3 regions of the Frankia sp. CgJB1 genome follow, and region 1 is predicted to be linked to each of the others. Evidence: riboswitches for the same ligand, from Rfam matches in the RefSeq annotation. Region 1 holds a riboswitch; each other region holds the start of a gene.
What was found. Region 1 has a riboswitch for cyclic di-AMP ahead of AC08OT_RS05710 (transglycosylase family protein). Riboswitches for the same ligand answer to the same signal wherever they lie in the genome.
Positions count from the first base shown of each region.

Region 1 (10,597 bases):
ACCTGCGGTACCTGTCGGTGGGTCACGCCCAGCGGCTGCGGGCCGAGCTGCTGGCCACCGCCGCGGGATTCGCGCCGGACGTAGGCGAGGCACCGCAGCGCCCACTCGCCGAGGTGCCACCACGGCGGCTGGTAGCCGCGATCGCGCTGTCCCCCGCGCCGTGGGTGGCGCTGTTCGGCGCGGCCGCGATCGCCACGCCCGCCCTGCTGACCGGTATCCTCACCGGCGCCCTCGGCGCCGTTCCGATGCTCGGCAGCCTCTGGCACACGACGTTTCGCCGGTTCGCGGCCGGCTACCCCTACACCGTCTCCGAGTCACCCGACGGGCTGCGCATCATCAGCGGTCTGCTCAACCGCACCCACGCCACGGTCCCGCCGGGACGGGTCCAGGCGATCAGCATCGGCGAACCGGCGCTGTGGCGCTGGTCGGGCTGGGTGACGGTCCGGATGAACGTGGCTGGCGGCGGACCCTCCGTGCTGCTACCGGTGGCCCGCCGGGCGGATGCGCTGGCCCTGATCGGCCGGCTGCTGCCCGGAGTGGACGTCGCCGCGGTGGCGATGACCCGGCCGCCACGCCGGGCCGCCTGGCTCGCCCCGCTCCACTGGCGGCGGCTGTCCTGCGGAGCGGACGACACGGTCTTCGTCGTACACCGGGGAATCGTCCGGCGGCACACCGATCTCATCCCTCACGGCAAGGTGCAGAGCATCCGGATCGTGCAGAACCCGCTGGCCAGACTGCTACGGCTGGCCGACGTGCACCTCGATACCACCGGCGGCCCGGTGACGGTGCGCGCCGGCCTGCGCGACGCCGACGAGGCGGTCTCGCTCGCCGCCGCGCAGGCCGAGCGATCCCGGATCGGTCGGCGCCACGCCGTACCGGACCGCTGGATGAGTCGGGGCGCCGGGTAAACGAAGCGCGCTACCGGCCCGCCCTCAGCCGAACGTGGGGAACTCCGGTCCGAAGAGGGAACCCCACAGGTTCACGGCCTCCTCGTGATCGTCGGCCTGTTCCGCATCCACCGCCTTCGCCGAGTAGATCCGGGCGAGCCGGACACTCTCGGCCAACGCCTCGATGTCCTCGGCACGCAGGTACGACGACAGGTCCCCGCCGACGCCGGCCGGGTCGGCCACGGTGAGGCCGACGTCGTCCAGGTGCCGGAAGACCTCGGCGAGCCCCTGCCGGGTGTTGAGCCCGCGACCGGCGAGGACCTGCCCGGCGAGCGCCTCGATATGGAAGGAGCGCAGGTGGCTGCCGCGCACCCGGTTCCACGCCTTGAGCAGGCGGACCGCCGAGATCACCCGGGGGCCGAGGTCCGCCGCCCAGCTCGTGTGCCGCTCCGGCCGGGTCGGCAGCCAGCCACCGACCCGGTCGGGTATGACGTACCCGGCACGCGGATGATCGAAGGCCGGCACCAGATGGACGTCCGGGGGGGCGTCGTAGACGATGCGCAGCGCCTGGCCGCGGCTGCCGATCGTCTGGATCCGATCTCCGCCGATGGCGTTGCGTACACAGAGCAGCAGGTCGCGGGAGTCCCAGCGGAAACGCTTCCAGGCGCTGTTGGCCGCCGAGAAGACCGCGAAGATGTCGACCTCGTCGAGCGGACGGATCATGGTGTCCCGCCCCGCCGAGCCGATCGTGGCGACCCCGACCAGCGGCAGCGCGCAACGAGGCGGGAAGATCGCGCGCAGCGCCCGCTCCGCCTCGTCGCGGCGAGCCGCGACGACGGCACGGTCCTCGGCACTGAGACAGATCAGGTCGTCGAGTTTCGCGAAGGCACGCGCCGTGGTGCCGACCAGCAGCGGACCCGTCAGCGGACCGGTTGTCGGGTTAATCGGCGACGTCGAGCCGGCCGCAGCCGGCTCGGAGCGGAGGCCTCCCTCGGAGGGGAACAGAGGGTTGAGCGTCCCCGGCGCCGACTCCTTCGGCCGACGCCAGTGCGGCGGAATGATCAGATGGTCGTACGTGACCTCGCTCGGCCGGACTCCGGCCGGTGTCCCCCGAGGGGTATCCACACTCATGGTGCTGACCTCCCAGGCGCAGGTGGCGCCGGACCGTTCGGGCTCCCCTCCCCGGGCACGCGACGGCCCTCCCACGGACCCCCACGGACGCCCCGCCCAGCTTCGGCCCGTCGGCCATTGGTCGCGACATCGCCTTACATGGTGCCCCAGGGCATCACAGTCTGAACAGGGGGCTGTCTCCGCGGCGTGTTCACCACTCTCCTCGTGACGACGAAAGAATGAGCCGGGAGCTGTCACCCAGCCGACAACACAGCATGGTAACAGTACCGTCACAATGACCTTCTGCCGCGCCGCGAAAGGCGGCTGGACATGGGTTCTGCCCGTTCGGGCCGGATGACGGCCGGATCCGGACGGTACCGGAGCGGTCGGCGGTGACCCGCGGCGCCAGGCCCGGACGAAGCCCGGCGCCCAATGACGTTGCGTGACAAACCTCCATGGTCAACTTGGCGGCGGACGCAGCCAGATCCGCCACCAATCGGCGATCAGCACACCGGTGGGCACGAACGAGGTCGCCTGCGCGAGACGCTTCCCCACGCTGTCCCCGCGCCGGATCCGCGTCTCCACCAGAGCGCCGCGGTATTCGAACCATCCCGCGACCGCGCGGATCGCCTCGGTGGCGTAGCCGCTGCGCCGGCATCCGAGCACGATCGACACCCCGACCACCACCCGCCGGCCGTGGGCCTCCGCCGCGAGCAGGCCCACCGCCGCCGATCCTGGATGGCGACCCGGATGGCGACGCAGCACCCAGGTCAGGACCGTATGGCCGGCGCTCGCCCGACGGCGCAGTTCGCGCCGCAGCGCCCCCGCCGGATCGTCGGGATCGGGCGCCCCCGCGGCAGGATCGGTCCCGACGATTCCGCCGAAGGGGCCGGATCCGTCACCGGGAGCGCCACGCGCGCCTGATCGCGGGGTGATGACCGTGAACGCCAGCGAAGGCGCGAGCTCCTCGGCGACGTATCCCGCGTTCCAAATGGTGAGCGGGAGTGCGAGTAGTCGGGAGGTGGTGAGTGTAGGGCCCTCACCCACGACGGGATGGCTCCCGGACCCCGAGCAGACCCCGTTCCCGGAGCCAGGACTCGGTGCGGTTCATGCCCTCGGGCAGCCGCACGACCGGCGACCATCCCGTCCGGGCCCGGATCTTCTCGATGGAGAGGCCCGCGTCGCGGGTCAGGGTGCGCACGGTGAGCGGACCGAGGTCCACCCGGGCGCGGGGATCGACTCCGGCCACCAGACGGGCACCGACACCGCGGACCAGGCCCGGTGCCCGCCGCGACGGGATCGCCGAGTTCATCGGAACGGCCGGGGCGGCCGGAACGGCTGAGCCCGCTGGCCGTACCGAGGTCGTCGAGACCGCCGGGACCGGGTGGGTGGGGAGGGGTGGCGTCTCAGCCGCGGAACCGTCCGCGCCTCGCCTCCGGTAACCCTCCGCGAACGAACGGACACGATCAATCGCGTCGACCGCTTCGAAGATCCTGGCCGGTACGGAGCGGGGCGCCGCGATCGCGAGCATCTGACAGTAAAAGGTGAAGAAGTCGGCGGCGGACACCGACTCCCCCCCGGTCACGTGCAGCACCTCACCGGCGACCGCCGACCGGTCCGCACCGGCGACGGTGGTCACCGCCGTGACCACGTCGTCGACATGCACGGGGCTGAGCACACCCCGGCCGCCGTCGACGAGGACGAACCGCCCGGCCCGCATCAGCAGCACCGGCCAGAGGGTCCAGCGACCAGCCCGGGGACCGTAGGCGTCCCCGATCCGCAGGACGGTCGCGCCGAGTCCGTGCGCAGCGGCCGACCCGACCGCCTGTTCCGCGGCGGCCATGGCGTCGGCGCGGACGTCGCCAGTCAGCCCGATCGGCGTGGTCTCGTCCAGTGGTCGGCCGACGGCTCGCGCGGGCCCCCGGTCCCCGGTCCCGCCGGGGACCGGGCCACTCGTCCGGGCAAGCACGTCCACACAGGAAAGATGGATGAAGCGGTCGACCCCGGCCCGACCCGCGGCGTCGAGCAACGCCGCCGTGGCGCCGAGGGTCACCCGCCGGATCTCGGCGTCGGGCACCCGTACCGGCGCTCCGGCTCGGCCGGGACGCACCGGGGTCAGTTCCGCGACGCCACCGGTCCCGATGGCGGCGGCATGGATCACCAGCTCCGTGCCGTAAAGGGCTTTCTCCCACTCACCGGGACGGCTGACGTCGGCCTGCATGACACCCGGCGCGCGCCGGATGTCGATGGCGACAACGTCGTCACCGCGCCGCCGCAGCGCGTGGGCCAGCGCTCCGCCGAGGAAGCCGGCCGCGCCGGTGACCACCGCCCGAACCAAGGTCACTCCTCCTGCCAGGATCACCCTCGCCGACGGCGCTGCCGCGCGGCCCGCCAGCCCGTCTACCGGCTGGGTCCGCGGGCTTTACCACGCTCGCTGTCGTGCTCGTTGCCGTGCTCGCTGCCGTCGGCGACGATGACCCGACCCTACGGGATCGACTACTGATCAGGACCGGGACATCCCCGCGAGTCGCGGAGGATCGAGGTCGGGTGCACCTCGCGGGATGCCACGGGCCGGTCGCGCCCGGCAAGTGGGCCGGGCCCCACGGCGTCCCGAAGTCCTGGGTCCAGTAGGTGCCGTACCTGCCGCCCGTCGCGTAGCCCACGCCGATCCGGGTCAACGAACAGGTGAGGATGTTCGATCGGTGGTCCGGGCTGTTCATCCATCCGCGCATCACCTCGGCCACGGTGCGCTGACCGGCGGCGATGTTCTCGGCGGCGATGGAGAAGGAGAAGCCGGCGGCGATCCGGTCGAAGGGCGAGCGACTGTCCGGGCTGTCGTGGCCGAAATAGCCGGCCGTGGCCATGTCGACGCTGTGTGCCTGGGCCGCGGCGGCCAACCGTAAGTCGACGATCAACGGAGGGCAACCGGCCGCCCGGCGCTCGAGGTTGGTCGAGGTCACGGCCTGACCGACCAGGCTCGTCCAGGAGGCCGGCAGGTACGGCGGGCGCGGCGAGATAACAGCCGGCGCCGGGGCCGACGCGGACGGAGCCGTCACCGGCGCGGCCAGGGCCAGAGCCGACGCCCGCGCAGCGGGCAGCTGATCCGGACCGGCCGGGCGAGCGGCGGGCTGCGGCTCGGCCCCGGGCCCGGTCGGCGCACCCCGATCCGCGATCCGATCCGCGATCGACGTGGGAGGGACCCCGGCCGTCACCCCGACCACGCCCCGACCCGGCTGCGCGCCGACGCGGCCGGCCACGTGGTCACCGTCACGCGGTCCCGAATGACCACCCGCGAGCAGCACGATCGCCAGAACCGCGGTCAAGGCCCCTGCCGCGGTGCAGAGGACGGGGCCGGCGCGACGCCGTTCCGCATGGTGCCGCCTGTGGTGTCGAAGCATCGAATCCTTCGGTGGTCGGACCCCCCGACCGCGTACCTGGATCGATCAAGGTTAGCCGGCCATAGCCAGAAATTGCCATAGGAAAGGGAATTGATCGTCCAATGTGATCTGGTCGTAACGTCGTGGAGACTACCGGTCCACGGATCTCCCGACGGGATCCGGCGCCGCGGGGCACTAACGGACAACATCCCTACGCTCCTCGCCCGACCCTCGGCGCTCCTCGCCCGACACGGACTACCGCGGCCCCTGGTCGGGGAGCCGGCCCGATCGCCGACGCAGCAGCTCACCGGCGATCCCGGCGATGACGGAGATGGCGATCACGACGAGCGCGATCCACACCGCCGCGTCCCGCAGCCCAGGAATGGCGGCCGCCGTATAGCCCAGAAGGACCAATCCGGTCCCCCAGACGAGCGCTCCGAGCATGACCGCGATCAGAAAGCGGGACCATGACATCGCCACGGCCCCGGCGAGTACCGGCGCGAACGTCCTCGCCCACGGCACGAAGCGGGCCGCGACCAGGGTGATCGGCCCGAACCGTCGGTAGAATTCCTCCGTACGGGCCAGCACCGTGGCGTACCTGCGCTCCAGGTACGGCCGGCCGAGGCGATGCCCGGTGTAGTAGCCCGCCACCGCCCCGACGGTGGCCGCCGCTGCGACCCCGATCGAGAGGACCGCGACGGACACGTTCGACGCCGCGTCCGCCGCCATCAGCCCGGCCGCGAAGAGAATGGTGTCACCCGGAAGCCAGAACCCGATCAGGATCCCGCTCTCGACGAAGATGACCGCGAAGAGGACGACGTACAGCGTCATCCCGGACAGGCTGCCGACATCCACTCGACCAGTGTGCCGACCCTTGGTCGGCACCCGCCCCGCGCCCCGCGCCCGGCGCGCGGACCGGCACCGCGTCGGCGACGTCAGCCGCATCCGACCCCGGGACGGGGCAAGGCGTCATACCCTTCGCCCATCAGGAGTCCACGGCGGGCTTCGGCCCGATCCGGCTGTCCTGCACCGCGGGTGCAGGGCTGATCGGCGCCCCTACAGGTTCGTAAGGAGCCCCACCGATGCCCATCGCCACGCCAGACGTATATGCCGAGATGCTCGACCGGGCGAAAGCCCAGTCCTTCGCCTACCCCGCGATCAACGTGACCTCGTCGCAGTCCCTGAACGCCGCGCTGCGGGGCTTCACCGAAGCCGGCAGTGACGGCATCGTGCAGGTGTCCACCGGCGGTGCCGAGTACCTGTCCGGCTCGACGGTGAAGAACATGGTCCTCGGCGCGGAGGCACTAGCCGAGTTCGCCCACCATGTCGCGGAGGCGTATCCGGTCAACATCGCCCTGCACACCGACCACTGCCCGGCCGACAAGCTTGACACCTACATCCGTCCCCTGATCGCGATCTCGAAGGATCGGGTGGCCCAGGGGCGCGAGCCGCTCTTCCAGTCGCACATGTGGGACGGCTCGGCGGTCCCCCTTGAGGAGAACCTCAAGATCGCCGAGGAACTACTCGCGGATGCCGCCGCCGCGAAGATCGTTCTCGAGGTCGAGATCGGGGTCGTCGGCGGCGAGGAGGACGGCGTCGTCGGCGCGATCGACGAGAAGCTCTACACGACGCCGGAGGACATGTGGCGGACGGCCGAGGTGCTCGGCACCGGCGCGAAGGGGCGCTACCTGCTCGCCGCCACCTTCGGCAACGTGCACGGTGTGTACAAGCCCGGAAACGTCAAGCTACGCCCGACGATTCTGCACGAAGGACAGGAGTACGTCGCCAGGAAGCTCGGGCTGCCAGCCAGCGCGAAGCCGTTCAACCTCGTCTTTCACGGCGGTAGCGGGTCGGCTCTCACCGAAATCCGCGAGACGCTCGACTACGGGGTGGTCAAGATGAACGTGGACACGGACACCCAGTACGCATTCACCCGCCCCATCGTGGACCACGTGTTCAAAAACTATGACGGCGTTCTCAAGGTGGACGGTGAGGTCGGCGTGAAGAAGGCATACGACCCGCGTACCTACGGAAAGCTCGCGGAGAGCAGCATGGCGGCCCGCGTCGCCCAGGCGTGTGAGGACCTCCGTTCCGCCGGCACCAGCCTCGGACGGGCATAGTCCGGGCCAGGAGCGTACGCCGGCTGGCGGGATCGGTTCGTCGGATACCGTCCGGCCGGACCGCCGGCCGGCGGACAGGAGGCGGACAGGAGGCGGGCAGGAGGACAGATAGCCGCCGGCCGCGAAAACGGGCAACCGGGCAACCGCCGCCGCTCGTCCGAGGGCATTCTCCGGACCCCTCGACCCGACACTCTCCATCGTTTCCGGCGGACGGAACGACCGGCACGCGGCGGACATCCGACCCGCCCCGGTCCGATGCACGACCTGCCGATTTCCCGTACTATGCCGGCCCCACGGTTCCCCGGTCGCTCCGACGGCTGGGGGACCACTGTTTACCGGGCGAGGGACCCCGCTCCTCGCGTAACGCCGCCTCCGCTGGCGACCAGCAGGTTGCGGCCACATTAGCGGACACGCACCGGGCCTTCGGTAACCGTTCACCTACCGCCCCGCCCCACGGAACCCCTTCGTCCAGCGTGGCGGCCCGACAGGCAATTTTCACAATCGGTGTTCGATCGAATCCGCCGTGTGCAAAAATCACAACGCTGCAAGTTACCGCCCGATTTCCGTTGTTTTTCTCACAAAAACAGGCTTCAACGGACGAAGCGTAGTATCAGGCCGATCACTCGCGTCGATCTCGTAGCAGGGCCGTCACACCTTTGTTGACATATCACACATCTGGCCTGATACGGGACTCTCCGCTCATCGTCGCCCATCGGCAAACAGGGTGATCGGCCAAGCACAAATGCCTCCGCACGTCGTACCGCCAGTTTGATGAGCGGGCGCGCACGCGCGATACCAGGCCGTCGATTCCTGCTCAAGCAGGCGCGCCGAGTGTGCTCTTTTTCACGCACCCTATTCAATGCTTGGCGACTCGCCGGGCGGCGTGGTTATGGTTTTCGCCGTGCCCGGCAACAACGCCGGGCATTCGTCGGGCGGCACGCCGAATCCTGCCCCCGGCCGACGATTTCTCGAACCGGGCGGCAGGAACGGGGGACCCATCTCCGAGTATCGAAAGGATTCGATGCTCTCGGGGTGAAGCCATGTGCGACGACCACACGGAAAGGTGTTTCCGGTGCGGCTTCCGTCTCCAGGGAATCCCTGGCACGGCCGGGCAGTTCCCAGTCCGAATCCGACAGCTTACCTCGCAGGCGTGGGGAAGGACCACAAGACATGTCCGACGCACGTATCAGTGGCCGACAATGCCGCGCCGGTACCCGCAGCCGGGCCCGGGCCCTCGTGGTCGCACCCGTACTCGCGGCAGCGGTGGGCGGCACCTTCGCGCTCAGCCAGCCGGCCGGTGCGGCCACCACCTGGACGGGCCTGCGGCAGTGCGAGTCCGGCGGTGACTACACGATCAACACCGGCAACGCGTACTACGGCGCCTACCAGTTCTCCGCCAGCACCTGGCACGGCCTCGGCTACAGCGGTCTGCCGCACCAGGCTCCCCCGGCTGTCCAGGACGAGGCCGCACTCAAGCTCGCCCGGCGGTCCGGCTTCGGCCAGTGGCCGACCTGTGGCCGCGGGATGGGCGCCGACCAGCTCGCGGGCGGCTCGTCGAGCTCCTCGGGCCAGGCGTCGCGCACGGCGAAACGCAGTGAGCTGACGGTCAGCCCCATCTCCGTGAGCACCCCCGTATTCACCCGTAACCTGACGACCGCACTGGCCAGGCAGGTACGTGACGACGTGCGGGCCTGGCAGGCCCGCGTCAACCATCTGGGGTATCCGATCACGATCGACGGCCGTTACGGACCACGCTCCGCCGCAGTCGCCCGCGCCCTGCAGGCCGCCAAGGGACTCGCCGTCGACGGCATCGTCGGCCCGGCGACCTGGCGGGCCACCTTCAGCTGATCCATTCACTCCGTCAGCTCCGTCAGCTGATCTCTTCACTCCGCTCCCGCGACGGGGGACGACCGCCGCGGCAACCGGACATCCCACCCCGGCGACACCGGTCAGGGGATCTCACCTCGACGATGGGCCGGCCCGACCGGCCTCCGGACGATCTCCGGTTGACGGCCCGTACGGGCTGGCCCGTGCAACCCACCACCAACATCACCCGGACCACACCCTGACCGGCCTCCGGCAGAGCCGATCTTCGGCAAGGCCGGCGAGGAACAGCAGGACCAGCGAGCCACCTGCGGAACCTGTACAGAAGTGGCACGATTCGCGCGATCCTCACTGGTTACTCCGGACCACCCCGGTTTGCGCTCCATGAGCGGTTCTCGCTAGAGTGCCGCTCACTCGCCTCGTCGGCGAGGCCGCCCGGACGGACGCCGAGTCCTGCCCCCGTGCGAGCGGCCGGAACGAACATCAACCGCAGCGGGCAGGAGTGGGGGACCCACATTTCGGGCGCCGCAAGCAGCGTCCTTGGGGTAAAGCCGGTGCATCCCGGTCCATGGTGGAGAGCGGTTCCTACTCGCCACCCGGGGTCGGATCCTCCGGCCGGGCCATCCCAGCCCGCACCCGACAGCTCACCCCGCAGGCGACGGGATTGGACGAACATGCCCTCTGGGCGTCGTGGCGGCAGACATCGAGCACCGCAGGCCCCATCGCCCGCCGGTCGCATCCTGCGCACCACCGGCGCGGTCACGGCCATCGTCGGCAGCGGCCTCGCGGTCACCGCGGCTCCGGCGGGCGCGGCCACCGCCGATGACTTCGCCAAGCTCCGCCAGTGCGAGTCCGGCGGCAACTACGCGATCAACACCGGCAACGGCTTCTCCGGTGCCTACCAGTTCGACGACCGGACCTGGCACGGGCTCGGGTACTCCGGCCGGCCGTACCAGGCGTCGCCCGCCACGCAGGACGAGGCGGCCGCGAAGCTCTACAACCAGCGGGGCTGGCAGCCATGGCCGTCCTGCTCGGTCAAGATGGGCCTGACCAACAACGGCCCGGCCAGTGTCCCGGGCGGCTCTGGCGACGTCATCCAGCAGGCCATCACCCCGGTGGAACCCCCCATGACGCTGGACCGGGCTCGCCGGGAGATGGGGGACGGCTCGTTCAGGGGCACGGTCCTCGACGCGTCCCTCAGCGACGACGTCCGCCCGGAGGCCTTCGTCTGGCAGGACAGAATGCGCCAGAAGGGCTTCGTACTCACCGTCGACGGCAA
Region 1 is NZ_CDWTNB010000029.1:20,603-31,199, forward strand. Features, by position in the region: gene AC08OT_RS05675 (PH domain-containing protein) at 1-908, shown strand, start outside; gene AC08OT_RS05680 (nucleotidyltransferase domain-containing protein) at 933-2,018, opposite strand; gene AC08OT_RS05685 (GNAT family N-acetyltransferase) at 2,457-3,044, opposite strand; gene AC08OT_RS05690 (NAD-dependent epimerase/dehydratase family protein) at 3,037-4,335, opposite strand; gene AC08OT_RS05695 (CAP domain-containing protein) at 4,259-5,320, opposite strand; gene AC08OT_RS05700 (DedA family protein) at 5,630-6,229, opposite strand; gene fbaA (class II fructose-bisphosphate aldolase) at 6,457-7,494, shown strand; cyclic di-AMP (ydaO/yuaA leader) riboswitch at 8,423-8,658, shown strand; gene AC08OT_RS05710 (transglycosylase family protein) at 8,665-9,342, shown strand; cyclic di-AMP (ydaO/yuaA leader) riboswitch at 9,794-9,990, shown strand; gene AC08OT_RS05715 (transglycosylase family protein) at 9,993-10,597, shown strand, end outside.

Region 2 (10,597 bases), on a different contig from region 1:
CTATTGTCGTAGGGGCCTTGCTGCCGGCTGACGTCAGGTGGCCCGGGTCATTTGCTGGTACTGGGTGCCGCGTCTCCAATGCCTGGAGGGTTCTCATGCAGCACGCTGAAATGATCAATAAGAACATGCGGAAGGCCATCGAGGAGTGTATGTCCTGCTCGGCCCTGTGCGAGGAGACGATCTCCTACTGCATGGACATGCCGGGCGCCATGATGGAGTCGGCGAACATGCGGCTGATGATGGACTGCGCAGCCGTCACCAGGATCTGCGCCGACATGATGTGCCGGATGTCGCCGATGCACGGGGAAATGTGCGCGATGTGCGCGCGGATCTGCGTGATGTGCGCTGAGATGTGCGAGAGGATGCCGCAGGATCAGCAGCTCGCCAAGCTCGCCGGCGCATGCCGATCCTGCGCGGAGAGCTGCAACACGATGGTGGGCGCCGCCGCCTGAGCGGCGTCCGGCCCGACGGCGCCGGGGCGTAGCCGGCGATCACCTGACTCCGCCCCGACGTCCGGGGCCGTGCAGCTGTGCGGCGGCACGTGCCACGTGCCACGTGGCCTCGGTCACGATTGGTGGCTACGGTTACGTATCCTCGGGCGGACATGGGGTGAAACACCTGAGTAACAATATTGACCATGTTGACAGGTAGCCGTCGGATAGGCAGAATATGGTCATGTCCTCCTGGGTGAATCGGAGGACCCCCCTGGTCATCCGTGGCCACATCGATTTCCTGCGAGTGGCCTCGTCCGGTTATCCGGCCCGGCCAATTCACGTGCTTTACTAGCCTCCTCGGCTTTCCCTCGCTCGGTGTTCTCTCTGGCGTTCTCCTTATGCATGGCCGCTCGATAGGTCTGTCTCCAGATCGTCATTGCCTGCGTGGACGCCAGCTGCCTCGGTATCGATGTCCGGTCAATACCGGGTACATCTCTGGACGGTTTCCGATCGGAGCATGCTGTGTCGTCCCTGGTTTCGTCAGCATACGTTTATCCGCGCCCCAATGGATATGTGGGGGGCCGGGAACCCGTTACTGGCCCAGCGGTGATCCAACCCACTCGAGAAGAGCCAATGTCGTCCTTCTCCCCGGTCGGGGAGAATCCGCTGAACATTTCGAGGGCCTGGCTTTCCGGCTCGCGCTCGACGGATATCAGGTGACGTTTCTCGACCACGGGAGAGACACCGTCCTCGCCCTTGGTGAGGCGCGTGCCCCCGAGGGTCCGTTCATCCTGCTGGGTTCGGACAGCGGGGCCCTGCGGGCGTTGGTCGGCGCCGGTTCGCCAGCCGTCCGGCCGGATGCCCTCGTGTTGCTCGACCTGCCGCTGGTGTACCGAAAGATCGCGGGCGAGGGTCCGGGACAGCCGATCCCACGGTCGCTGCCCGACCTGCCGGTCCTACTGTTCCACGCCGAGCGAGACGAGGTCAGCCCGCTTGCGCTGGTGCGCATGATGACGCGGACCGCGCGCCGGGCCCGGCTGGCGTCGCTACCCGGGGGGCGTGGCGTGCTCGCCGGCCCCGGTCGGCGTGCGGTCGGCGCGTACATCCTGCTGTTCCTCGAGAACCTCCGTGCCCCGCGGCTGGCCCCACGGCAACGGCAGCGGGACCGGCTGCTCGACTGATCTCGCCCGGTGCCGGGCGCGCCCGCGTGCCGCTCCGATCGGGGTGTGCCTCCGCGGGAGTCCCAAGCGCTCAGCAGGCGTTTCCTTGGCGGGTGCCGGCGCGAATCACGCGGGTCCATCGTCCGTCCCGTACCGCGTCGTCTGTTTTCCAACGGCGCCGGCTTCGAGTCTGCGGCTCGAAGCCGGCACCGTTCGCGTTTGCGTACCCGCCCACACGCCACCCGACCCCCGGTCCAAGTTTCCCGCCCGCCGGGGGTTGCCGGGGTGCGCGGGGGCGCAGGGATTGCCGGGCGGCCGGGCGGTCCCGGTGACTACCGGTCCTCGTGGCTACCGGTCCCCGTGACTACCGGTCCCCGTCGCGACAGGCCGGTCATATCGCCAAGATCCGGTCGTGACGGGTGATCTGTGTCGCTACCGGTAGCTGCTATTGATGTCCGAGAGTTGCGGCACTGCAGCGTTATGCACGTATCGTGACCAACATGCGCCCAGATTCGGCGCAACTCGTACTTGTCACTACGGTTTGTAGTTCGCTACGGTTGCGAGGTATCAACAGCTCCGGGCCGACGCCGAGTTCTGCCCACGGTCCGGAGCTCCCTCCGAGAGACCTTGGGCAGAAGCGGGGGAACCACGTTCCTCCGGGTGGCTCGTTGCGGGCCGCCCTTGGGGTTAAGCCGTTACGCGCACGCCGCGGAAACGGCCGGGCTTCCCGGCCCGAACCCGACAGCTAACCTCGCAGGCGTACGGGAAGGACTCGACGTTGCCTGTGTTTCAGGAACGCTCGGCTCCGGTCTTCTGGACCGTGACGCCGTTCGGCGCGACCCGCGGTGCGTCCCCGCCATATTGGGCGCCGTTCTCGCCCTGACGTCTTCGCGAGAACGTGCCATCCGGTCGGTGCCCGTACCGGCCGATCGCGCTGACGCGCGATACCACCAGCTCGGCTGAAAGCCACCTGACCTCGTCATCCGTGGTCGGCTGACCCCTGCCGTCCACCGGGCCCGCCAGGCCCGGAACGGAATGACCGCGGCCGCCTGCCGGGCTGCTCAGCCCATCGACCCCGGAATCCTCAGGGTGCGTCGATCGGTCGTCCCCGGACGGACCCTCGGCGCACCGGGGGACCGGCACTGGGTGCTGCTCTTCTCCAGCGCGGTCGTCTCCGCTCGCCCTCCTTCGAGCGGCATCCCTCCCCTCGATCACTAGTCTGTGCTCGACGACACCGAAATGAGATGTCAAAGAAATGGCCAAGGGAAAGCATCGGAAAAATTCCACCCGGACCCGGGGCGCCGTTGTCGCCGCCGTCGGTGTGATCGGCGCCGGCGCCGGCATGCTCGCCACCGCGAGCCCGGCCAGGGCTGCCACCACGGTCCCCGATGTGACGATCGCCAGCGCGGCCGCGAACGCGGGACTGCCCGGCTGCCGCGGCGTCCCGCTGGCCACCTGGGTCGAGGTGGCTCTTGCGGAGTCCGGCGGCAACCCCTACGCCCACGCCACCTCCGGCGAGGACTCGCGCGGCCTGTGGCAGATCAACATGCGGGCCCACGCCGGCTGGGTGGGTAACCGCAACCTCTACGACCCAACCGTCAACGCCTGGGCGGCGAAGAAGGTCTGTGAAGGCCAGGGCATCACCGCCTGGAGCGCCTACACCAAGGGCATGCACTACCGCTACCTGGCCCGGGGACAGGCAGCGGCGGCGGCCGTCTCGCGCGGCGCACGGTTCACGAACGTCTCCTACTCCTCGCTGGCTGCCCCGGCGCGTGCGGCTGCCCCGGCGCGTGCGGCCGTGGTGGCGCCTGCGGCCCGCTACCCGTCGCTGGCCATCGGCCTCAGGTTCCACCTCGACGTCCACCAGATCCAGAAGAGGCTAGCCAGCCTTGGCTACCCGATCAGCGTGGATGGGAAGTTCGGGTACCAGACCAACCACATGGTCAAGGACTTCCAGCTGAAGCACGGTCTGGTGGTCGACGGGATCGTCGGGCCGCAGACGCGGGCGAAGCTCGGGATCTGACCCTGATCGAGGCCCGCCGACCGGGCGCCGGCGCTGTCGGGCGGTGTTCCCGACCCGCCCGAGAGCGCTGCTCGATATCCGCATGCACCGGATGACTACCCGGGGTGAGCTGGGGGTATTCAGCCACCGGGCCAGCACCGGGCCGGGAGATGGCACCGGCCCGGGCGGGACCAGCCGGCCCGCACGGGAAAACCGAAACGGGGGCCCGATCGATGAGAGCCACGATGCTCGACGACTACCTATCTGAGGCGAGTCCGAACGCATCTTCCGCGACCGGGGCCGGCCTCCTGTTCGCGGTCCTGGGACCGCTGGAGGTGCGGCGATCCTCGGGTGAGCAGGTCCGCATCGACCAGCGCAAGAAGCGCATCCTGCTGCTGACCCTGCTGCTGCACGCCGGCCAGTGGGTGAGTGTGGACGGGATGCGGCTCGCGCTCTGGCAGGATGCCCCGCCGCGCTCCGCTGGGGGCAACATCAAGACTTATCTCTCGGAGCTGCGGCACACCCTCGGGCCGCCCCTGGGCACGCCCGGAGCCGGGGGGAACGGCCCCGGGCGCATCGAGAGCCGGCCGGGGGAGTACCGCCTGGTCGTCGCGCCCGGTGAGATCGACGCTAAGCGGTTCGAATCGGCCGCTGAGCAGGGCCGCGCCGCCGTGCGTGCCGGCTCACCGGAACGCGCCGCCGGGTTTTTCGAAGGTGCCCTCGCGCTGTGGCGGGGGGACGCGTTCGACGAGCTCCCGGCGGAGATCGCAGGCGCGGAGGTCCTCCGGCTGGAGGAGGCTCGCTGGGCGGTGTGCGAGGACCTGATCGACGCCCGCCTGGCCCTCAGCGAGTACGATCGGGTGCTGCCGACCCTGCGGGCGCTCACGGTCGAACATCCGACCCGGGAACGTCTCTGGGCCCAACTGATCCTCGCGTTGGAACACACCGGCCGGCGGGCCGAGGCACTGGCCGAGTACCAGACGGTCTACCGGCGGCTGGTGACCGAACTCGGGATCGAGCCCGGTGTCGAACTGCGGCGTGCCCATCAGCATGTACTGAATCCGGACTCGTGGATCACCTGATACCACGGCCGTTCCGGCCGAGTCGTGCGGCGGCCGAGTTATGGGGACCTGAGCACGGTCCAGGGACCGCAGACCGTGCTCAGGTCCCCCAAATTCACCACCGGAGGTCAGCTGAACCGCCAGTGAACCCGGCGGGGGAATTTCAACCAGACGGGCCGGACCAGCTGGCCGGCGCCCGCGCCACGGGCGCGGCGCCGTCGTGTATCGCCACCGGTGCGCGTCGCAAGGGTGCGCGTCACAGCGCGGGCGCGCGGAAACCGCTGAGGAGAAGACGATGAAGGCTACCTACCTCCCCCCGCGACTGGAGGATGCCGGCAGCTTCGCCGCAGTGACGAACGGCCGCTGGGGCTGGGGGCGTGACTATTTCTGGCGGCGTTTTGCGTGACGGCGGCCGGGGTGGCGGTGGTCCCGATTCCGTCCTGCTGGTTTCTGGTGCTGGCCGACCGTGATCCCGTCGTGCGTCCGCCGGGGGTCCGTCGCATGCTGCGGTACGCCTCCGGGCGGCCGTGGATCGTCGGCAACTGGCCGGACGACGCCATGGTCAGTGCCGTCGCCGGGCGCTCGCGACTGGCCCTGATCGGGTGTGCCGCGACCAACGCGCGACAGCTCCTGCGGCTGCTTCTCTCGGCCCGTGACGTGCATGCTCTCGACCTCGCGCGCGCGGTGGCCGGCGACTACCACGTGATCGCCGACATCGACGGCCACCGTCGTATCCAGGGCAGCCCGACGGGAACCCGGCGGGTCTTCACCGCCCGGCTGGGCAGCCAGCTGGTTGCCGCCGACCGCGCCGACGTGCTCGCCCGGCTCACGGGCGCCCCGCTGAACCGGGCGGCGCTGGCTCTGTCGCCGCTCGACCCGTCACCGCCCCATCCGCTCGACGACCTGGTGCTCTGGGAGTCGATCGACGCGCTGCCCCCGGATCACTACCTTCTCGTCGGCCCTGACGAGAAGGCGACTGTCCTGCGGTGGTGGCGTCGACCGGCACCGGTGCGGTCCCGTGCGGAGGGGGCGCCGACCCTGCGGGCGGCTCTCGCCGAGGCCGTGGCGGCGCGGGTCGCCGGCGGCGGGACGGTGAGCTGTGATCTGTCGGGTGGGCTGGACTCCACCTCGGTGTGCTGCCTGGCCGCGCGCGGCCCCGCCGACGTGGTCGCGCTCACCGGGATCGCCCGCGATCCCGGTGACGACGACGCCCAGTGGGCCGCGCGGGCCGCGGCCACGCTCCCCGGCGTCACGCGCGAGGTCCTGCCCGCCGCCGGGCTTCCCCTCGTCTACGACGGCATTGCCGACGCCGACGAACCGCTCGACCGGCCGTTCGTCGGCATCGTCGACCGGGCGAAGCTGCGCGCGGGTCTTGACCGGGTCGCGCTGTACGGGCCGCGGGTGCACCTCACCGGGTTCGGTGGCGACGAGGTCGCCTATGGCTGTCCCGCCTACCTCCCCCGGTTGTTGCGCCGCCGGCCCTGGCGGGCGCTGCACGACCTGCGCGGACACCGAGCGCAGGAGGGCTGGCCGCGGATGGCGTGTCTGCGGATGATGTGGCCGCGCGGCTACCGGGACTGCCTCGCCGACATGGCCGATGCGCTCGACCAGGCCCGCCGCGCCACGGTCGACCAGGCCCACCGTCCGGCCGGTTCCTCCGGTTCCTCCGGTTTCGGCCGATCCCACCCGGGCGTCCTGGCCCCGCTCGACTGGGCCTTTCCGCCTGTGGTCCCGGGTTGGCTCACGCCGGCGGCCCTCGACCTGCTGGCCGGAGCGTTCGCGGAGGCCGCCCGGCGCGCCTGGCCGCTGGCCGAGACCCGGGACGGCCACGCCGATCTCTTCGCCATCCGCGCCGGCGCGGCGGTGTTCCGGCTGTTCGACCAGCTCGCCGATCCGGTCGGCCCGCCGCTCGCCGCCCCCTTCCTCGACGATCGGGTGGTCCGGGCGGCGCTGGCGGTGCGGCCCGAGGAGCGCACCGGTCCGTGGGAGTACAAACCGTTGTTGAAGGAGGCCATGCGCCGGGTGGTGCCGCAGGAATGCCTGCGCCGCGAGACCAAGGCGGATCAGGGCCTGCGCGCCAGCCAGGACGTCCTGGTGAAGCTGTGCGATGACAGCCCGTTGGCCGATCTCGGCCTGATCGAGCCGGACGCGCTGCGCCAGGCGTGCCGATCTTCGTCCGTACCTGGTCATCGCCACCAGGCGCTGCAACCGACGTTCGCGGTGGACGCGTGGCTGCGGGTGCTCGCGAGCCGGCGGAGCCCTGACTGCGCTACCGGAGATAGTGAGTGAGCTACCGGAGGAGTGAGTGATCATGGTGACGCTGCGGCCTGACGTAGTGTGGGCGCCGACCGAGTACGGAGCGGTGCTCCTCCATATCGACAACGGCCGGTACTGGACCCTCAACCCCTCGGGTGCCCTGGTGCTGCGGATCCTGCTCGACGGCGGCGACACGGCAGCCGCCGCCCGCGGGCTGTGTGAGGCCAGCGAGGTTGACCCGGAGACGGCGCGCCGCGACGTGGAGGGTCTGCTCGCCCAACTCGCGGACGTGGGCCTCATCGAGGCTGAGCCCGAACCCCGATGGTCACCCGAGACCGAGGCGGTCTGCGATCCTCGGGCGCAGGCCCGGTGACCGCGCCGATGGTGGTCGAGCGGCCGGAGGCGAAACCGTCCCTCGCTCGTCGGCTCGGCGCGCTGGTCGCCGTGGGGATCGCGCGGGTGCTCGCGACCCAGTCGCCGGCCCGCATCTGCCGGGTGCTCACGGAGGTGGGCGCGGGCGCCCGCCCGGCCGACTATGACACCGCGCTCGCCGCCCGGCAGGCGGTGACAGCCGTGAGCCTCACCTGCCGCGGCGCGCGGGGCTGCGTTCCCCGCTCGATAGCGACCGCCCTGCTGTGCCGGTTGACCGGAACGTTCCCGACGTGGCGTGTGGGGGTGCGCACCATCGCGCCGTTCGCCGCGCACGCGTGGGTCGAGGCGGACGGAGTGATCGTGGGGGAGTCGATGCCGGCCGGCTACCTGCGGCCGCTGCTCAGCGTCGGTCCGGGAACGGGAACCGGGCCGCGTCGCGCGGGCGGGCTTCGTGGGAGTGGCGGGCTTCGCGGAAGGGGCGTGCCTCGTGACGAGGGCGTACGTCGTTGAGGGGGAGGGCCAGGGAGTTGCCCGGGGGCCCGCGTTGCGGGGCGTCGCGGAACTCTGGGCGCTGCTGCGCGGCCGTCGCGGGGCGGTGGCGATCGCCACGGCGCTGACCGTGGTCGGCACCGCCGTCGGGGTGCTCCAACCGCTGCTCGTGATGCGGGTGATCGACGCTGCGCAGGCGGGGGGTATTCCCGGCTGGCTCATCGGGGCGCTGCTGGGTCTGTTCGTCGGCCAGGCGATGATCGACACCGCCGGGCACTACCTGCTCGAGCGCGTCGGCCAGGGCGTCCTGCTCGGCCTGCGCACCAGCCTGATCGGCCACCTGCTGCGGCTGCGCATGCGGGTGTTCGACACGCGGCGGATCGGGGATCTGATCTCCCGCGCGAATACCGACACGACCGTGGTGCGGGAGGCGGTGGCGTACAGCTTCACCTCCCTGGTCACCAGCGTGATCGGCGTCGTCGGCGCCGTCGCCCTGATGATCTGGTTGAACCCCTGGCTGTTCCTGCTCGTGCTCGGGGTGGTGGCGGTGGCCGGGGTCGTGGTACTCGGCGCGCTGTCCCGGATCAGGACGGTGTCCGAACGCGGGCAGGCCAGCGTCGGCGGCATGACCGCCGACCTGGAGCGCGCCCTCACCGCGATCCGTACCGTGCGGGCGAACCGCGCCGAGGGGCGGGAGGCCGCGCGCATCGGCGACCACGCCGCGGCCGCATACCAGGCCGGCATCCGGATGGCGAAGCTGGACTCGATCATCGCCCCCGCGATGCAGCTCGCGGTGCAGGGAAGCGTGCTGGTCGTGCTCCTGGTCGGCGGGATCCTGGTGGCGCGCGGTTCGGCCTCGCTCGGCAGCCTGGTCGCCTTCCTGCTGTATGCCACCTACCTGGTGATGCCGTTGTCGCAGATCATCGAGGCGGCGGCGACCATCCAGCGGGGGATGGGGGCGCTGTCGCGGGTCAACGCGGTGTTCGCGCTGCCCCGGGAGGGCGACGACGAGCCGGTGCACGGTCCGCTGCGCCCCGTGGCGGCCGCGGCCCCCGGCGGGACGCGCCCGCCGGCACCGTTGTCACCCTCACCCTCGTCACGAGTGTCATCCTTGTCCTTGTCACGCAGGGAGCCGCCGAATCCGCAGGTGCCGTCGATCGAGTTCCGTGACGTCTGGTTCGGCTACGCGGAGACGCCGGTGCTGCGCGGGGTGTCGTTCACGGTGCCGTCCCGCGGGCACGTCGCGCTGGTCGGGCCGTCCGGTGCCGGCAAGTCCACCATCCTGGAGCTCGTCGAGCGCTTCTACGAGCCGGACGCCGGAATGATCCTCTTCGCCGGCCACGACGTCCGCGCGATGCCCCGCGCGACCGCCCGCGGGTGGGTCGGGCTGGTCGAGCAGAACACCCCGGTGCTGCACGGCAGCCTGCGGGACAACATCACCTACGCGGCGCCGGAGGCGACCGAGGAGCAGATCACCGCGGTCCTGGCCACGGCGGGGCTGCGGGACTTCACCGACCGGCTGCCCGAGCGGCTCCGGACCCCGGTTGGTGATCATGGTGTGCTGCTCTCCGGCGGGGAACGGCAGCGGGTCGCGATCGCCCGCGCGCTGATCGCTCAGCCCGCGGTGCTGCTCCTGGACGAGCCCACGGCCCAGCTGGACAGCGTCAACGAGCAGGCGCTCACCCGCGCGATGCGCCGGATCGCCGCCAAGCGGGCACTGCTGGTCATTGCCCACCGGATCTCCACGGTGCGGGCTGCGGATCTCATCCTCGTGCTGAACGAGGGCCGCGTGGTCGCGCAGGGCCCGCACGAGGAGCTGATGGCGACCAGCGCGTTCTACCGCGGCCTCGCCACGGGCCTGCCGGCCGGTCCCGCCAGCCCCGCCGGGCCGGTCAGCCCGCCAGGGCGCGGGCGAGCAGGGACCGCAGGGCCTCCCGCCCCGGTGGGGTGAGCGCCCCGAGCACGCTCTCCTCGACGCCGTGACCTGCCCTCAGGGCGTTTCCGGGGGAGCCAGGGCGGACTTGCGGATCTTGCCCATCGAGTTGCGGGGGAGCTCGGTCACCAGGTGGATCTCCCGGGGCCGCTTGTGGATGGACAGCTCCCGCGCCACGAAGTCGATGAGCGCCTCGCTCGCCGTCGTCTCGCTCGGTGTCCCGCCCGCCGCACCGGCCAGGCCGGGGGCGATGACGAAGGCGGCGATGCGCTGCCCGAGGTCGTCGTCCGGCAGCCCGACGACGGCGGCCTCGCGCACGGCCGGGTGGGCCAGCAGCACGGCCTCGACCTCGCCCGCGCCCACCCGGTAACCGCCGCTCTTGATGAGGTCGGTGGATCGGCGCCCGACGATTCGGTGGTGGCCGTCCGGGGCGACGACCGCGGCGTCGCCGGTGCGGAACCAGCCGTCCGCGGTGAACGACGCGGCGGTGGCCTCCGGGCGCCCCAGGTACCCGTCGAACAGGGTGGAACCGCGGACCTGCAGCTCGCCGATGCTCTCCCCGTCCGCGGGCAGCTCGGCCCCCGTCTCGTCGTCTACGAGCCGGGTCCGCACTCCCGGCAGGGTGGTGCCGACCCAGCCCGCCCGGCGCTCCCCGTCCGCTCGGGCGCTGATAGTGATCAACGTCTCGGTCATCCCGTACCGTTCGATCGGGGCGAGGCCGGTGAGGCCGGCGAGCCGGTCGATCACCGGCCTCGGCAGGGGGGCACTGCCCGAGACGAGCAGCCGGGCCGAGGCCAGGGCGCGAGCGGTGGTCGGATCGTCGCAGACCCGGGACCACACGGTCGGCACGCCGAAGTACAGGGTCCCCCCGGCCGCCGCGTACGCCGTCG
Region 2 is NZ_CDWTNB010000072.1:2,733-13,329, forward strand. Features, by position in the region: gene AC08OT_RS10270 (four-helix bundle copper-binding protein) at 96-452, shown strand; gene AC08OT_RS10275 (alpha/beta fold hydrolase) at 1,151-1,615, shown strand; cyclic di-AMP (ydaO/yuaA leader) riboswitch at 2,215-2,368, shown strand; gene AC08OT_RS10280 (peptidoglycan-binding protein) at 2,850-3,617, shown strand; gene AC08OT_RS10285 (AfsR/SARP family transcriptional regulator) at 3,830-4,678, shown strand; gene AC08OT_RS10290 (lasso RiPP family leader peptide-containing protein) at 4,953-5,063, shown strand; gene AC08OT_RS10295 (asparagine synthase-related protein) at 5,075-6,946, shown strand; gene AC08OT_RS10300 (lasso peptide biosynthesis PqqD family chaperone) at 6,969-7,286, shown strand; gene AC08OT_RS10305 (lasso peptide biosynthesis B2 protein) at 7,283-7,795, shown strand; gene AC08OT_RS10310 (ABC transporter ATP-binding protein) at 7,773-9,725, shown strand; gene AC08OT_RS10315 (acyl-CoA synthetase) at 9,765-10,597, opposite strand, start outside.
Region 2: linked by a shared signal. The riboswitch ahead of AC08OT_RS10280 (peptidoglycan-binding protein) and the one ahead of AC08OT_RS05710 (transglycosylase family protein) in region 1 are both predicted to bind cyclic di-AMP.

Region 3 (8,546 bases), on a different contig from region 1:
CTGGCCGCTGCCTGCGCCCCGGGTAAGCCGGAATTCGCCGCGGTCGGCGTCGTCGGGCAGTTCGACCCGGAGCCCGGGCCGAACTGCCAGGACCGTGTCCCGGAGGGCCGGGCCCCGGAGGCCTCCTGGGACCGGAAGGTCAGCGAGGCCCTGTGGAAGTTCTCGTCCGGTCACCGGCTGGGGGCCTGACCGCGGCGCCCGCGAGCGGGCCGGGCTGTTTCCCGCACCGGGCAGAGACTGAAGGCTGAAGTCCGCCGATGCCGCCGGGAGGGGGGTAGCGGCATCGGCGAACCTGGTCGGCTGGGGGTCCGAGGCCCGCCGGCCTTCCCGTGCGGATGGGGGGGGATCCGAGGGAAGGCCGGCGGAATCGGGGGCCTTCCGGCCGGACGGACGTCAGATGGGGGGGGAGATCTGACGTCCGTCCCACCGGAAGGAGGGCCCGTCCGGATAGCTGGAAAGGAACCATGTAGGCGGGTTGTCGGGCGGTGACAGGGCCCGCTTGCTGGTCTGTCCGCGGCTTCGCCGGTGGGTGGGAGTCCCGGGCCCGGCTTTCACGGCTTCGGGTCGGTGCCCGGAGGGGAGGCCCGGTAGCCGGCCGCTGGTGGAACGGCAGGGCTCGTGCGGTCCGCCAGCCGCGAAGGCGATCCACCGGAGCCGGATGAGCCGTTGCGTCGGCATGAGGGCGGTGCGCCGGCTCCGACCGGCTGCTAGAGGATCCGACCGACGTAGTAGGAGGTGGTATAGATCTTCTTGAGCGACACGACGTCGCCGGTGCGCGGCGCCACCCACATCATGCCGTCACCCGCGTAGATGCCGGCGTGGTAGATGTTCCCGGGTGTCCCGAAGAAGATCAGGTCGCCGGGCTGCTTGTTGTATTGCGACACCCAGATGGCGGCGGCGAACTGGGCATCGGTCGTCCGCGGCACGCTCCTGCCGAGTTGCTTGAAGATGTACTGGATGAGGCCGGAGCAGTCGAACGAGCTCGGGCCCTCCGCACCGTAGACGTAGGGCTTGCCGGCCTGCAGGGAGGCCAGGTAGACGGCCTTCTCCCCGAGGGAGCTCGACGGGACCGGAACCGACGTCTGGCCCGCGGCGTCCCCTGTCGCAAGGAGATCCGACCAGGCGGCGTTGCGGACGGGCTGGGGGATGGGTGCCGGCCGTACGCGCAGGGTGGCGTCGTTCGCCGAGCGGGCGGACTGCAGGGCGTCTGTGCCGTCGAAGACCGCGGTGACGTTCGTGGTGGTGAGCACCCGGGCCGTGTAGGAAGTGTAGCCTTGGGCATTAGTGTAAAGGTGCTTGAAGGTGGCCCACCCGGTGGGGAGCTTCACTTGCACCTTGACCAGCTGGTTCGCCAGTGGTTCGTGGGTCTGCTCGTTGTAGAGCGAAAAGCCGATGTCGATCGGCTGGTCCGCGTTGACGGTCACCTCGGGGTTGGTCACCCGGAGACCGACCTGAACCTTGCCGGTTAAGGGCGGGGCGTTGACACCGCCCGCCGTGCCGAGCAGGGAGGTGGAGCCGTGGGTGCTGACCGCCGCCGCCGCGATGCTGCCACCCAGGGCGGCATGGGAGCCGATCTGCGCGGCGAGGGTGATCGGAGCGGTGTTCGGCTGCTCGTCCTTCGCTGCGTCGGCGTTGATGTCGGTGGCGCAGCCGGCGAGAGCCACTCCGGAGACCGCGACGGTCCCGGTGGTCAGGGCGGCGAAGGCCCGGGCCCGGGCCCGGCTGCGGGCGGCCGGGGGCGCGGAGGGTGCGCGATGACGGCCGCGACCGGCGCCTCGCGTTTCTTCGTCGAGCTGCACGCTTTGCGCGGACAACGGTGTATTCCTTCCCGTACGCCTGCGAAGTGAGCTGTCGGGTTCGGGCTGGGCTGCCCGGCTCTCGCGTGACCTTCACGCGTCGAGCTTCACCCCTAGGTCGATACCGCGGATCGGTGCCGGCCGGTGGAGGTGGGTCCCCCGCTCCTGCCCCTGATGACGACTCGGAGGGGACACCGGGGCCGGGGGCAGGACTCGGCGTTCGGCCCCGGTGTTGTCGTGACGTCGGCGTGAGACTAGTCCACTTGGACGGGGTGGGTAAACACTAGTCCTTCCCAACTACGGCGAGTGTGCGTTGAAGTTCCCGTCGCGCGACGTCGGCGGCCCGCTCGGCCGGCCGGGCTGACCGGGCGGGCCGAAGGCCCTTCGCACTCCGGTTGTCCTGCTGGTTTTTCGCTGCGTAGGGGGTCCGTGGCGGCGGCCGGTCCGGGTGAGAGGCGGGCGGGCGGGTAGCCCTCCCTCGGCCCGTGGGCGACTTTTGACTACTTAAAGTAGTTGGCGGGCGAGGTCGGGCGTGCACCCCCTCAGCGGGACCGGGAGCTGCGGCGGGTGAGGAATCCCGCCGCATCGAGCACCTGGAGCTCGACCGCGAGCTCGTGGACCTCATGGGGCAGCGAGCGATGGTGCGCCAGCGCCTCGACCGCGGCGCGGGCGTGGCCGGCGAGCTCGTCGAGGGCGTGCTGGCGCTGGCGCATCCGAGCCCGCTCCTCCTGGATGGTCCGGACCGTGTCCTCCTGCCACCGGCGGGTCCGGATGAGATGCTCGCTGGCGTCGGCGGCCTGCCGCTCGGCATCCTCCAGCCGGTTGAGGAGCGCGTCGAGGGCCTCCAGCCGGCCGGCGAGCTCCGCGATGAGATCGCCCCGATCAGGCAGGATGGCTGTTTTATGACTCTTGGGGTCAGACGAGGTCATGGAGTCCCCTGACGGGTGGGGGGATCGGCGGGGACCGCACCGAGCGGCTGGCACGAGACCCGGTTGCTCCGACACGGTTGGTAACGGTAACCGACGTGGCGGGCCAGGGGTAACCCATCGTACGGATACGTCGCGTCAGCCAACTGATAGTAAAAAGGGACTATGGATCTGCCGTCATTGTCGTGGTCCCTGCGCGCATAGCATGCAGGTCGGTGTCAGAACCAGCCGTTGCGCTTGAACGCACGGTAGAGGAACAGGCAGATCGTCGTAATGACGGCCAGGATGGCCGGGTAGCCCCACGTCTGACGAAGCTCCGGCATGTGGTCGAAGTTCATCCCGTAGATCCCGGCGACGGCGGTCGGGACGGCGCCGATCGCCACCCAGGCACTGATCCGTCGCATGTCCTCGTTCTGTGCGATCGTCACCTGCGTCAGCGTCGCCTGGAGCACGGAGGAAAGCAGCTCGTCGAAGTGAGCTATACGCTCGCTGACCTGCTCGAGGTGGTCGGCGACGTCCCGGAAGTAACGGCGCATCGCCACGTCGACCATCGTGGGGGCGTCCGTGGTGAGGGTACGCAACGGGCCCGCGAGCGGCAGCACCGCGTGCTTGAGCTCCAGAAGCTCGCGTTTCATCTGGTAAGCGCTTTCCGTCGACGGCTTCTGATCCCGATGGAAGACCCCCGCCTCGATCTGGTCGACGTCGGCCTGGATGCTTTCCACGGTGCGGACGTAGTCATCCACAATGCTGTCGCAGATGGCGTGCAGCACGGCCGTCGGGCCGTGCCGGAGCATCTCCGGGTTGGCCTCCAGCCGGCCGCGCAGCTTCGTCATCTCCCCGTGCCTGCCGTGCCGCACGGTCACGACGAAGTCCTCGCCGAGGAAGATCATAATTTCGCCGGTGGTGACTACCTCGGAGGTGCTCGTCATCTGGGTGTGCTCCACGTAACTGGTCGTCTTGAGCACCATGAACAGGTGGTTCTCGTATTGCTCGAGCTTGGGGCGCTGGTGGCCGGTGACCGCGTCCTCCACCGCGAGCTTGTCCAGCCTGTACTCCTCGGCGATCGCGGTGAGCTGCTCGTAGCTCGGCTCGAACAGGCCGAGCCAGGCGAACCCGCTGCGTTCGGACCGCGCCAACCGCAGCGCGTCGGCCTGGTCGATGTCCGTGGTGACCCGCCGGCCATGGCTGTACACGCCGCAGGCCATGACGCGCCCGTCCGGCGTCCGCGGTAGCCCGGGGCGGGGCACCTGGCGTCGTTTGCGACCCACCCGGACTAGGGAGACCGGACGGGTCAGCGCGCCGGCGAGCTTATGGGCGTTGGCCGACGCCTGCTCCAGGGCGTCCCCCAGCACCTCCCGGACGGGATGCTGGCTGCCGTGGTCGCCGCCGTCCGGGTGCGCGCCGTCATCGTCGCGTCCCCGGCTCTCGCGTACCGTCTCGTCGCGTACTCTTTCGCCCGGCACCGCATCGTCCCGCATCATTGCCTCCTTCCCTGCCGCCGATCCATGTCCACCTGTCGGCATTTCCCACGACCTTCCCGCTGGTGAACCTTCATGGTGACAAGTCGGTGCCGGCCGTCCGGAGGCGATCCGGGCTTCACCGTGGACGCGGATGCCTGGCGACTGTGCCGGCGGGGTGCCACGCGAAGGGTGAGACACACGTCCGGCGTATGGGATACCTCACAGGGAGGATCGAGTGATCGGGATCGAGGTACGCACGCTTCGGGTGTTCGCCGACGAGACGGGCGCCGGCGGCAGTCTGCTCGCCGTGGTGCTGGACGCCGCGAAGTTGCTGCCCGACGCGCGGGAGCGGTCCGTCGTCGCGCGCCGACTAGGCTGCTCCGCCACGGTCTTCGTCGACGACCCGGAGCTGGCGGAGCTGGCCACCTTCACGCCCGCCGGGGAGCTGCCCCTGGCGGGACACGCCCTGGTAGGGTCGGCCTGGCTGTTGGGTCGGCTGCTCGGTGGCCATCCGGAGATCCTCCGCCCGGCCGGCGGCGAGGCGGTCAGCTGGCAGGAGCAGGGCCGGGTCTGGGTCCGCAGCGCCTTGGCCGCCGTGCCTTATTGGTGGCATGAGATGCTTGCGGACCCGTGCCAAGTCGACGCGCTCGACCTGCCCCGTCCACCCGGCGAGGACCTGACCCAACTCTGGGCGTGGGAGGATGAGCCGGGCGGGGTCGTGCGGGCCCGGGCCTTCGCCAGCAGGCACGGCGTCACCGAGGACGAGGCCTGCGGGTCGGCTTCCATGCGACTGGCCGCGCTGCTCGGGCGGCGGCTCACCATCCGGCACGGTACCGGTTCGATTGTGCTCGCGCAGCCGGGTCCGCCCGGCCACGCCGACATCGGCGGCCTGGTGGTCGAGGATGAGACGCGGTTCCTCGCCGATCTCGACGAGTTCCTCGCCCGGTGACGGTGCCGTCCGGCGGAGCCACGGCCGGACACCACAGGGACCAAGTCTGAGAGTCAGGTGCCGAGCGAGGCGACTGGCACCTTTTGTGGGTACCGGGTTACGGCTGCGTGGTGGCTGCCGAGATGCGGACCGGGTCGGATAGGCGTAGCTTGGGCTTCCGGTAGCTCTCCGCTGGGTATCTGCCCATGGGCTGCGAGGTGGTCATGGCCGAGACGTTGGCGACCTTGGTGGAGGCCGCGCATCAGGACGCCGTCCGTCTGATCGAGCTCTCGCGCAGCGCCGACGCCCACGGTGACGTGGGTGGTCCGTCGACCGACCCGCGGCAGGCGCTGCATGCCAGCGACGCGGCCGTGGCCGCCGTCTCCGCACACCTGAGCGCGATGGAGTCGGTGGTCTACCCGGAGATGGCCCGCCGGGTCGTGGGTGGCCGGGCGCGGGTGGCGGACCTGGGCCGCTTGGCGCGGCGCTGCTCCTCGGTGATGCGCGGCATTGAACAGTACGTCCAGGGGGACCTCAACCGGCCCGCGGAGCCGGTCGCGAACCTGCGCCGGGATCTGGCCGCGTTGATGGTCGAACATGCGACGCTGGAGGACGAACTTCTGCGTGAGCTGATGGCCGAGCTGTCCGACGACGAGCGCCGGGATCTCCTCGACCGCTTCTCCGATGCGATGCGCCACGCTCCGACCCGACCGCATCCGCACCTCCTGCACAGCAGGCTGTTCGGTGGAAGCCTGGCGGCCCGCCTGACGGGCTACTGGGATCACCTGCTCGACGTGATGGACGCTCGGGAGGTACCCGGCGCGCCGGTGCGGGCCCCGGTGCCCGCCGGGCTGTGGGGCTGGTACCTGCTGGGCCGTCCCACGGCGCCGGTTCCGGGTGAGACCCCGCCAGGGAGGGAGGGCGCGCAGGGCCGCGCTACCGGCAGCCACACCGATGCTGATAGCCACACCGCCGCCCGTTGATCTGTCCTGGCGACTGCCGTCGTTCCCGTGGGCCCACCATGTCTTTCTGAGCCCGGTTTTCCTGAGCCCGTCGCGCTCCGTCTTCTTGGCCGCGGTCCACTCCGGTTCGGCGTTCCGATGCGCACGGGCGCTGTGGTCGTGCCATGCTTCGGGTCCGGGTTGGGCCGGTATGGCCTCGTGTCGTGCAATGCCGAGGAGATGTGTCAGGAACCGAGAGCAACGCGATGCGGGCGCCGAACGCTGATCCTGCGGAAGTGATCTGGCCTGTGCTGTTGGTCGAGGACGATGATGCCGACGCCTATCTGGTGTCCGAGCTCCTCGACGAGGCCTCCGCTCCGGTCGAGCTGACCCGGGTGCGCACGGTGGCCGAAGCCGCCCGTCGCAGCGAGCACGTCGCGTGCGTGCTGCTGGATCTAGGGCTGCCGGACAGCGAGGGCCTGTCGGCGCTGCGCCGGTTGCTCACGGTCGAGGCGGGAGCGCCGGTCGTGGTGCTCACCGGTCTGGTTGACAAGTACCGGGGGGCGCAGGCGGTCGCCGCGGGCGCGCAAGATTACCTCGTCAAGGGCCAGGTCGACGGGCGGGACCTGGTCCGGGCCGTCCGGTACGCGATCGAGCGCAAGCGGGCCGACACCGCCGCGCAGGCGCTGCGGGAGTCGGAGCTGCTGGCGGACGAGCGGGCCCGCCTCGAACGCGGCCTGTTACCCCGGCCGCTCATCGACGACGGCCGGTTGCACCACGACGCCCGGTACCGCCCCGGCCGGCAGCAGTCCCTGCTCGGCGGGGACTTCTACGACATGGTGTCCACCGCGGACGGCACGCTCCACGTCCTGCTCGGCGACGTCTGCGGGCACGGCCCGGACGAGGCAGCGCTCGGGGTGAGCCTGCGGATCGCGTGGCGCACGTTGGTCCTTGCCGGTGTTCCGGAACCCGACCGGCTCGGGTATCTCCAACGCGTGCTGGTGAGCGAGCGGGAACAGGACGAGATCTTTGCGACGGTGTGCACCCTCGCGATCGCTCCCGAGCGGACCTCGGCGCGGATGCGGCTGGCCGGTCATCCGCCGCCGGCGCTGTTGCATCCGCGGCTGTCGGCGCTGCCGGGCGACGTCGTCGGCCCGGCTCTCGGCATCGTCGACAACGATCTCTCCGAGGAGGTGCGGATCGAGCTCGGGCCGCACTGGGCGCTCCTGCTCGCCACGGACGGCCTGCTGGAGGGGCGGGAGGGACCGGGCGGGGAACCGTTGGGCTGGGAGGGCGTGCTGCCCGAGATCGCCAAACTTTGGCCCGCTGACAACCCCGACGGGCTGCTCGACGACCTGATCGACCGGGTGGAGGCGCGCAATGGCGGCCCGCTGACCGACGACGTCGCACTCCTGCTGCTGATCTGGGGTGCCGGCTGATGCCGGAGCGCACCCACCCGAACGTTACCGATGAGGGAGCGGGCGACGCGGGGCTGAGCGGGGCGGTGGAGCGGGGCCGGGTCGGGCCCGTCTGGCGCCTGCGCCGTCGACTTGAGGTGACCTACATGGTGGCGGCGATGGTGCTGATGATCGTCGCTGGTCTTGTCGTCTCGTCGTTGGTCCGGCTCGACGACGCCCTGCACACGCGCAGCGACGTCCTCACCCCGGCTCTGCTGAGCTCCACCGAGCTGGTCTCCAGCCTGGTCGATCAGGAGACCGGGATGCGGGGCTACCTGCTCCAGGGCAGCGAGGACTTCCTGGAGCCCTACAACGAAGGGCGCAGGGCCGAGCGTAGGCTGCTCGCGGACCTGCACCGACGGCTTGTGGAGCGCCCCGTCCTGCTGGCGAGGCTCGCCGTGCTGGAGGACCGGATCCGGGCCTGGCACGGCGACTACGCCGATCCGGCCATCAACGCGGTGCGGGTGGGCGGTCCCGCGGCGGCCCGCCTGTTGTCACCGGAGTTCGGCAAGACCCGCTTCGAGGCGGTCCGCGCCGCGGCCGGGGACCTCGAGGCGGACCTGCGGGCCAAGGAGGTCCGGGCTCGCCAGCACGTCACGGCGGCGCTCCGTTTCCTGATCTTCGCGCTGGTGACCGGCGCGGCTGTCATGGCCATACTCCTGGCGGTCATCGCGCGGGCGCTACGGTCCTGGGTCACCCGCCCGCTCGAACGGGTGGGCGACGATGCGCGGACCGTCGCCTCCGGACATCTCGATCACGTGGTCGAGCCGACCGGTCCCCCGGACATCGCCTCGCTCGCCGCCGACGTGGAGTCGATGCGACGCCAGCTGATCGGGGAGCTCGGGGTCGCGCGGGCGGCGCGGTCCGCGGTGGAGGCGCAGGCCGAGGTGCTGCGGCGCTCCAATCGTGACCTGGAGCAGTTCGCCTATGTCGCCTCGCACGACCTGCAGGAGCCGCTGCGGAAGGTGGCGAGTTTCTGCCAGCTCCTGGAGCGACGCTACGGTGACAAGCTCGACGAGCGGGGCATCCAGTACATCG
Region 3 is NZ_CDWTNB010000155.1:530-9,075, forward strand. Features, by position in the region: gene AC08OT_RS15900 (plasmid partitioning protein) at 1-189, shown strand, start outside; gene AC08OT_RS15905 (C40 family peptidase) at 708-1,814, opposite strand; cyclic di-AMP (ydaO/yuaA leader) riboswitch at 1,820-1,994, opposite strand; gene AC08OT_RS15910 (hypothetical protein) at 2,339-2,725, opposite strand; gene corA (magnesium/cobalt transporter CorA) at 2,941-4,203, opposite strand; gene AC08OT_RS15920 (PhzF family phenazine biosynthesis protein) at 4,418-5,131, shown strand; gene AC08OT_RS15925 (hemerythrin domain-containing protein) at 5,335-6,093, shown strand; gene AC08OT_RS15930 (PP2C family protein-serine/threonine phosphatase) at 6,318-7,490, shown strand; gene AC08OT_RS15935 (sensor histidine kinase) at 7,490-8,546, shown strand, end outside.
Region 3: linked by a shared signal. The riboswitch ahead of AC08OT_RS15905 (C40 family peptidase) and the one ahead of AC08OT_RS05710 (transglycosylase family protein) in region 1 are both predicted to bind cyclic di-AMP.